DNA from 2 places in the Streptomyces sp. NPDC001927 genome. Region 2 is predicted to be linked to the other one. Evidence: riboswitches for the same ligand, from Rfam matches in the RefSeq annotation. Region 2 holds a riboswitch; the other holds the start of a gene.
What was found. A riboswitch is a leader RNA that binds a small molecule or an ion and turns the genes downstream of it on or off. The one in region 2 is predicted to bind cyclic di-AMP.

Region 1 (4,303 bases), on a different contig from region 2:
TGCCGGGTCGTGCGGGCCCAGGGGGCCGCGCGGATCGTCCTCGCCGTGCCGGTCGCGCCGGCCGACTGGCGGGAGCGGATCGGCCGGGAGGCCGACGAGACCGTCTGCGTCCACGAGCCGGCCTTCTTCTACGCGATCGGCCAGTTCTACCAGGACTTCTCCCAGACCCCGGACGAGGAGGTCGTCGCCTGTCTGGAACGCCACCACGCAGGCCGTGACCAGGACGACGGGGACCCGGAGGTGCTCATCCCGGCCGGGGACGCGGAGGTCGGGGGCCACCTCGTGGTGCCCGACGGCGCTCCGGGGATCGTCGTGTTCGCCCACGGCAGCGGCAGCAGCCGGCACAGCCCCCGCAACCGAGCCGTCGCCGAGAGCCTGAACCGGGCCGGGCTCGGCACGCTCCTCTTCGACCTGCTCACCGAGGAGGAGGCCGCCGACCGCGCCAACGTCTTCGACACCGAGCTCCTCGCCGGCCGGCTGTCGAGGGCCACCCACTGGCTGGCCGGCCGCCCCGGCCTCGACGGGCTGCGGACCGGCTACTTCGGCGCCAGCACCGGCGCGGCGGCCGCCCTCTGGTCCGCCGCCGACCCGCTGTCCGAGGTGTCCGCCGTGGTCTCCCGGGGCGGCCGCCCGGACCTCGCGGGCCCACGACTCGCCCAGGTCCGCGCCCCCACCCTGCTGATCGTGGGCGGCCACGACCGGCTGGTCCAGGACCTCAACGAGGAGGCCCGCTCCCGCCTGACGTGCGAGAACGACCTGGTCGTCGTCCCGGGTGCCGGCCACCTCTTCGAGGAACCCGGCACCCTGGAACAGGTCGGCGAACTCGCCGCGAACTGGTTCGGCGACCACTTCTAGAGCGGTCGCCGCCAGTGCTCAAGGCCGCCCGTAATCAAGGCAGCCCGTGCTCAACCGGCCTGTCAGTAGGGCCCGTTGACGTTGTCGATGGAGCCGTACCGGTCCGCCGCGTAGTTGCAGGCGGCGGTGATGTTGGCGACCGGGTCGTAGAGGTCCATCGAGGTGCCGGGCACGTGGTAGGCGAGGAACGTCGGCTCGATCACCTGGAGCAGGCCCTTGGACGGGGTGCCCTTGGCGGCGTTGGAGTCCCAGTTGTTGATCGCCAGCGGGTTGCCGGAGGACTCACGCATGATGTTGCGCTGGATCCCGTCGTACGAACCGGGGATGCCGTACTTCTGCATGATGTCCAGCGACTCGCGGATCCAGCCGTCGAGGTCGTTGGTGTAGGTCTTCGCGGCCGCCTGCGTCGCCTGGGTCGACTTCGCGGGAGCCGCCTTCGACGGGGCGGCGGCCGGGGCGGCGGCGCGCTGCTGGGAGCGGTCGGCCCGGTCCGTACTCGTCGTACGGGCCTGCGACTTCGGCTTCTTCGGAGCGGCGGCGGCCTTTCCGTGCAGCTTCAGTTCCAGGCCGGGGTGGATGAGTGACGGGTTGTCACCCACGGCCGCGCGATTCGCGCGGTACAGGGCCTTCCAGCCGCCCTGCACACTCTGCTCGTGGGCGATCACCGAAAGGGAATCGCCGCGGGTGACGGTATAGGTCTTGGCCGCGGAATTCTGCGCGGCCGGAATGGATTCCGCGATCTTCGCCGGGGCGCTGAGAACGGTCTTCCCCGTGAGGGCGATCTCGGGGGCCGACTGGGGCGCGGCGTGCGCGGTGGCCGTGCCGACCAGGGGCAGGGCCAGGGCGGCGCCGCCCGTGCTCGCGAGGGCGAGGCCGCGGGTCAGGGGCCTTCTCTTGGGGCGCCGGTGCTTACCGTGTGCGGGCATGATGCAGTCCTCTCCGGCGCCTGCGGGGTGAGCTGTCGGGTTCGGGCTGGAGATGCCCGGCCGCGCGTGCGCGACTTCACCCCGAGCCGTGCCGGAAAAACCGGACCGGCGAAAAGTGGGTCCCCCGCTCCTGCCATCGGGTGAATGAGCGGTCTAATTCGGACGGTGGCAGGATTCGGCGTTCCGTCCGGGTCGAGGTGACCGTAAGCGAGAAATGTCGGACGAAACAAGGCGCCGAATGCGCGGGTATTTCTTCGAGGACTTCCGCGACCCGCCCGGCGCCCCGAACTTCCTTGCCGGACAAGGGGACGGGGCGGTTCCAAAGATCGTCGAAAACCTGAGGTGATTCGGCTCACGCGCCATGCCATAACGGACATGCGGGGAAATTCGACCGAGTTGAGAAATGGGGCACAAGGGGATGTGAAATCCCTTGTGCCCCATTTGGTCGGAACTGTGGATGTGTGGGTCAGCCGCTGATGCTCGGAGCGCCCGTCTCGATGTGGCCGGTGTAGCGGCGCGACCAGGTGCCGTCGATGTCGGCCAGGATCGTGAAGTCGTACCAGCCGTTGCTGTACGCCACGGCGTTGAAGTAGTCCTCGCGCGAGGAGTTCGCCGCCACCGTGTACGTCCACGGGCCGTCGGTGCGGTAGGCGTTCGAGCGGATGGTGAAGGTCACCGGACCGGCCGAGGTGTTCGTCAGCTTGAAGTAGATCGCCGTCTTCCCGGTGCCCGGCTCGGTCGCGAACCGCGCCGCCACCTCGATCGCCTTCCCCGCCTTGGAGGCGTCGCCGATGAACCGCCGCAGGAAGCGGTTGGGCCCCATCATCGAGATGTCGTACTTGCCCGAACCCGACCCGAGCCCGATGTTGAAGTAGTCCGTGGACGTCGCGCCCGGGTCGACCGTGTACTGCCAGGCCGCCGTGTCCCGGTGCTGGTGCGGGTGGATCGTGAAGTGCGCGGGCCGCTTCGCCTGGGCGCCCTGGTTCGTCATGGAGAACCATGCGAGGATCTTGCCCGCCGCCCCGAACTCGAACCGGTCGAGGTTCCCGTTGACCTGGTACGGCAGGGCGCGCGCCGGACGCGTACCGGACTCCTGCGCCGGCAGGGCGTTGTCCTGCGGCACCGGGTTGGGCAGCGGGCCGCAGGTGTCCTGGCCGATGACCTTGGCCGTGGAGGGCAGGCCCGAGGGGACGCCGTACACCGGGCGCGCGAAGTCGAAGACGCCCGTCAGGTCGCCGGTGACCTTCCGCCGCCAGGCGCTGATGTTCGGGCACGATGCCGGGGTGCCGAGGGCGGCCGTCCAGGTCTCCATGAAGCGCAGCACGGAGGTGTGGTCGAAGACCTCGGAGCTGACCCAGCCGCCGCGCGTCCAGGGCGACATGACGAGCATCGGGACCCGGAAGCCCAGGCCGATCGGCACGCCGTCGATGTACTCGCCGGGGGTGCCGGGCGGGGCGACCGGCGGCGGCACGTGGTCGAAGAAGCCGTCGTTCTCGTCGTAGTTGAGGAACAGCACGGTCGAGTCGAAGACCTCGGGGTTCGCGGCGAGCGCGCGGTAGACCAGGTCGACGAAGTGCGCGCCGTCGCCGGGCGGGGCGTACGGGTGCTCGGAGAACGCCTCGTTCGCCACCACCCAGGAGACCTGCGGAAGCGTCCCGGCGACCACGTCGGCGCGGATCGCCGCGGCGATGTCGTCCGGGGTGGAACCGGTGACCTTCGGCACCGACCCCATGCCGCGGTCGTACAGCGGGTCGCCGGGACGGGCGTCGGTGAACTTCTTGAAGTAGGCCAGGCCGTTGTCGCCGTAGTTGTCCTGGGCGTTCTGGTAGACCTTCCAGCTCACTCCGGCGCGCTGGAGCGCCTCCGCGTACGACTCCCAGGTCAGCCCGGACTCGTCGCCGCCGTCCTTGCTGGAGGCGTCGATCTTGCCGCTCCAGAGGAAGGTGCGGTTGGGCCCCGTGGCGCTGAGCGCCGAGCAGAAGTAGGCGTCGCAGATCGTGTAGTTGTCGGCGAGCGCGTAGTGGAACGGTATGTCGCTACGGTCGAGGTAGCCGAGGGTGCGGGTGTTGCCGACGCCCGTGACCCAGTTGTCCATCCGGCCCTTGTTCCACGCCGCGTGCTGCGAGGTCCAGCTGTGCGGAAGGTCGCCGTTGCACTGGGCGAGGGTCTCCCCGTCCACGCCGCCCGCCGGCGGGGTGGAGCTCAGCTTCCACGGGTACTGGCGGCCGCCCCAGTTGGGCTGGTTGAACATGCCCCAGCCGCCCGGGATGTTGCCCGCGGCCCGGTCGCCGAAGCCGCGCACGCCGCGCAGCCGGCCGAAGTAGTGGTCGAAGCTGCGGTTCTCCTGCATGAGCACCACGACGTGCTTGACGTCCGTGATGGTCCCGGTCGCGCCCGCTGCGGCGGCCGACGCCGTGCCCGTGGGCAGCGCCGCGCCCGCCGCGAGCCCTGCCCCGATGCCGACGAATCCCCTGCGGCTGATGGGAGTCAATGCCCCGCCTCTCGTGTCACCGCATGCCCCA
Region 2 (4,303 bases):
TGGGCTGGCTGGACGTCAAGACCTCCGGTGGCGTCGAGGTGCCCGAGATCGAGACGGCCGTCGACGAGGAGCTGGCCCGGTTCGCCGCCGAGGGCCCGACGCCCGAGGAGATGGAGCGCGCCCAGGCCCAGTTGGAGCGCGAGTGGCTGGACCGGCTCGGCACGGTCGCCGGCCGCGCCGACGAACTGTGCCGCTTCGCGGTCCTGTTCGGCGACCCGCAGCTGGCCCTGACCGCCGTCAACCGGGTCCTGGACGTCACCGCCGACGAGGTGCGGGAGGTCGCCGCGGCCCGGCTGCGCCCGGACAACCGCGCGGTGCTGGTCTACGAGCCGATCGGTACCGAACAGAGCGACGCCGAGCAGGGCGACAGCGACGAGGAAGAGGGAGCGGACCAGTGACCGACGCTGCCGCGTCTTTGACGAGCATGACGTTCCACCCGCAGCCCGAGCCGGGCGCGGCCAGGCCCTGGGCCTTTCCCGCCCCGGACCGCGGAGCGCTGGACAACGGCCTGACGGTGCTGCGCTGTCACCGCCCCGGCCAGCAGGTCGTGGCCGTCGAGATCTTCTTCGACGCCCCGCTGGAGGCCGAGCCCGCCGGTCTCGACGGTGTCGCCACGATCATGGCCCGTGCCCTCACCGAGGGCACCGACCAGCACACCGCCGAGGAGTTCGCCGCCGAGCTGGAGCGCTGCGGCGCCACGCTCGACGCGCACGCGGACCACCCGGGCGTACGGGTCTCCCTGGAAGTTCCCGTCTCCCGGCTGCCCAAGGCGCTCGGGCTGGTCTCCGAGGCCCTGATCGCGCCGGCGTTCCTCGAGACCGAGGTCGAGCGCCTGGTGAACAACCGGCTCGACGAGATCCCGCACGAGACGGCCAACCCGGCCCGCCGGGCGGCCAAGCAGCTCTCCAAGGAGCTCTTCCCGGCCGAGTCCCGCATGTCCCGGCCGCGTCAGGGCACCGAGGAGACGGTGGCGGCCATCGACGCCTCCGCCGTCCGTGGCTTCTTCCAGACCCACCTGCGGCCGTCCACGGCGACCGCCGTGGTCGTCGGCGACCTGACCGACGTGGACCTGGACAAGGTCCTCGCCGAGTCGCTCGGTGCCTGGACGGGCAACAGCGCGGAGCCCCGGCCCATGCCGCCGATCACGGCCGACGACACCGGCCGTGTGGTCATCGTCGACCGGCCGGGCGCCGTCCAGACCCAGCTGCTGATCGGCCGCGTGGGCGCCGACCGGCACGACCGCGTCTGGGCCGCCCAGGTCCTCGGCACGTACTGCCTCGGCGGCACGCTCACCTCCCGCCTGGACCGCGTCCTGCGCGAGGAGAAGGGCTACACCTACGGTGTCCGGGCCTTCGGCCAGGTCCTGCGCTCCGACGGCGAGGGCCACGGCGCCTCGATGCTCGCCATCAGCGGTTCCGTGGACACCCCCAACACCGGCCCGGCACTTGACGACCTGTGGAAGGTGCTGCGCACTCTCGCCGCCGAGGGTCTGACGGACGCCGAGCGCGACGTGGCCGTGCAGAACCTGGTGGGCGTGGCGCCGCTCAAGTACGAGACCGCGGCCTCCGTCGCGGCGACCCTCTCCGACCAGGTCGAGCAGCACCTCCCGGACGACTTCCAGGCGCAGTTGTACGCGCGCCTGGCCGAGACCGGCACGGTCGAGGCGACGGCGGCCGTCGTCAACGCCTTCCCGGTGGACCGGCTCGTGACGGTGCTCGTGGGTGACGCGGCCGAGATCGAGGAGCCGGTCCGGGCCCTCGGCATCGGCGAAGTCACCGTCGTCACCGGCTGATCGAGCGGCATCGAGCGGCGCACCGCCGCCGAAGCGGAGCGAACGGAGGACCCCGACGTCACGTTACGTCGGGGTCCTCCGCTATGTCCGGATTGGTGGCAAGGGTGGCCGTATGCCCTGTGGCATGTCTTACAAACTGGCGTGTCTGTTTGGTGATTGAAAGACGATCCGCTTAGCGTCGGTCCGGCTGTTCGCCAGTTGCACCCGCCGCGCCCGCGGCATCGGACAGTCATCGCCGAGTCCCCGTCAGGCGCGAGCCTGGGGAGCCGGGGACCCACACGAAGTCCCTGGGGTGAATCGGACGCCTTCGCATCCGTGCGGAGGGGCCCGTAGGAGACCTTCCTGCTCCGAACCCGTCAGCTAACCCGGTAGGCGAGAAGGAAGGAAAGGATCAGCCACTACATGGCGTTCACCCGTGCCACCGGGAAGCATCGTGGTCCGAGCCGTCTGGCGCGCCGCAGCGCCGGCGTCGCCGGCATCGCGTCCCTCGCCACCGCCGGCGTCATCGGCACCCTGGCCTCCCCGGCGCTCGCCGCCGACACGGACGCCCCCTCCCTCGAGGACACCGGCCTGACCCAGGTCGTCGTGGCCGACAACGCCCTCGCCGACAAGATCGACGCCCAGGCCGCCGCGCAGGAGCGCGAGGCCGCCGAGGCGGAGGCCAAGCGTGTCGCCGAGGCCCGCGCCAAGGCGGAGGCCAAGCGCAAGGCGGAGGCCCGTGCCAAGGAGGTCCGCGCGGCCAAGGAGCGCGCCGCCCGTGAGGCCGAGCGCAAGCGCCTGAACTCCTTCCAGCTGCCCGTGGCCGGCTCGTACGTCTCCACCGGCTACAAGACCGGCGGCTCCCTCTGGTCCTCCGGCAGCCACTCCGGCGTCGACTTCCACGCCGCCTCCGGCACCAAGGTCGTCTCCGTCGGCTCCGGCACCGTCGTCGAGGCCGGCTGGGGCGGCGCGTACGGCAACAACATCGTCATCCGGATGAACGACGGCACGTACACCCAGTACGGGCACCTCTCGGCCATCAGTGTCTCCGTCGGCCAGTCCGTCACCCCGGGCCAGCAGATAGGCATCTCGGGCTCGACCGGCAACTCGACCGGCCCGCACCTCCACTTCGAGGCCCGCACCACCGCCGAGTACGGCTCCGACATCAACCCGGTCGCGTACCTTCGCGCCCGCGGCGTGAACGTCTGACCCGACCGGCCGTCGAGGTCCCGCACCGCACGTCAGAAAAGCCCCGGCTCGTACTGAGCCGGGGCTTTTCGCTGACCAAAAGATATCCATGGTTACCGAGGACCCGTCGGAAATACCGCCCCGCTGCAATAGAGTCACCGGACAACCGGTTTCGCGCGTATTAAGGCGGAGGTCGATCATGCGCATTCCCGCGCACTCGGTGTGCACGGCGATCCGGGACGACATCGTCACCGGCGTCTTCGAGCGCGGCAGCCGGCTGACCGAGGAGCAGCTGGCCCGCCGGTACGGAGTCTCCCGCGTCCCGGTCCGCGAGGCGCTGCGCACCCTGGAGGCCGAGGGCTTCGTGATCACCCGCCGGCATGCCGGCGCCCAGGTGGCCGAGCCGACCGAGCAGGAGGCGGCCGACCTCCTGGACATGCGCTCGCTCCTCGAACCGCTCGGCGCGGCCCGGGCCGCGCAACGCCGCACCGAGGCGCACCTCAAGGTGCTGCGCGGCCTGGTCAGACTGGGGCAGGAGCGGGCCAGGCGGGGCCAGGGGGACGATCTGCGCTCGCTCGGCGGCTGGTTCCACGAGACCCTGGCGCAGGCCTCGGGCAGCCCGGCGCTCACCGCCCTGCTCACCCAGCTGCGGCACAAGATCGCCTGGATGTACGCGGTCGAGGCCCCCGCCCAGCCGGTCGAGGCCTGGGCGGAGCACGGGGCGATCGTGGACGCGGTGGCGCGCGGCGACGCCGAACGAGCCCGCGCCCTGACCGCGCTGCACGCCGAGCGCTCCCTGCTGCTGCACCGGCTGAAGCGCCCCGAGCGTCCGCCGCGCGGGCGTGTGAGGACTTCGCAACATGTCGTCAACACCGCGAGCGGCCGGAATTAACGAGCGGGCCGTATACAAAGAGAGCTCGCCCTGGCGGTGGGAATTCGACGGGCTTTCTTCGGGCTGCCCGGATCCCCGGAATTCACTACGGAATGTTTCGGGAGACGTTTCAGGAGGCTTTTCGCGGGACGGTTCGGGAGGCGTTTCGCGGTACGGGAAAACGAGACGTTTCGGGGTGCCGGAAAAGAAGAAGCCGCACCCGCCGTCATTCGGCGTGTGCGGCTTCCCGCGCATTCGGCCCCGACGTCCGTCCGGCCGGAAATCCGTCAGACGGTCTCGGGGAGCTCCTCGAGTCCCTCGGCAACCAGCTTCGCCAGACGGTCGAGCGCGACCTCGGCGCCCTCGGCGTCCGAAGCGAGCACGATCTCCTCGCCGCCCTGCGCGCCCAGACCGAGCACCGCGAGCATCGACGCGGCGTTCACCGGGTTGCCATCAGCCTTGGCGATCGTCAC

Region 1: it holds a riboswitch for cyclic di-AMP, as region 2 does, so the genes downstream of both, ACWCO8_RS23220 (transglycosylase SLT domain-containing protein) here and ACWCO8_RS04130 (M23 family metallopeptidase) in region 2, are expected to answer to the same signal.

What each region holds. Positions count from the first base shown of each region.
Region 1 covers NZ_JBSFEN010000008.1:260,572-264,874, reverse strand. Annotated here, with positions in the region: gene ACWCO8_RS23225 (phosphoribosyltransferase family protein) at 1-855, shown strand, start outside; gene ACWCO8_RS23220 (transglycosylase SLT domain-containing protein) at 918-1,781, opposite strand; cyclic di-AMP (ydaO/yuaA leader) riboswitch at 1,784-1,942, opposite strand; gene ACWCO8_RS23215 (phosphocholine-specific phospholipase C) at 2,248-4,272, opposite strand.
Region 2 covers NZ_JBSFEN010000001.1:1,064,456-1,068,758, reverse strand. Annotated here, with positions in the region: gene ACWCO8_RS04140 (M16 family metallopeptidase) at 1-398, shown strand, start outside; gene ACWCO8_RS04135 (M16 family metallopeptidase) at 425-1,792, shown strand; cyclic di-AMP (ydaO/yuaA leader) riboswitch at 2,016-2,181, shown strand; gene ACWCO8_RS04130 (M23 family metallopeptidase) at 2,195-2,980, shown strand; gene ACWCO8_RS04125 (GntR family transcriptional regulator) at 3,159-3,851, shown strand; gene ACWCO8_RS04120 (HPr family phosphocarrier protein) at 4,118-4,303, opposite strand, start outside.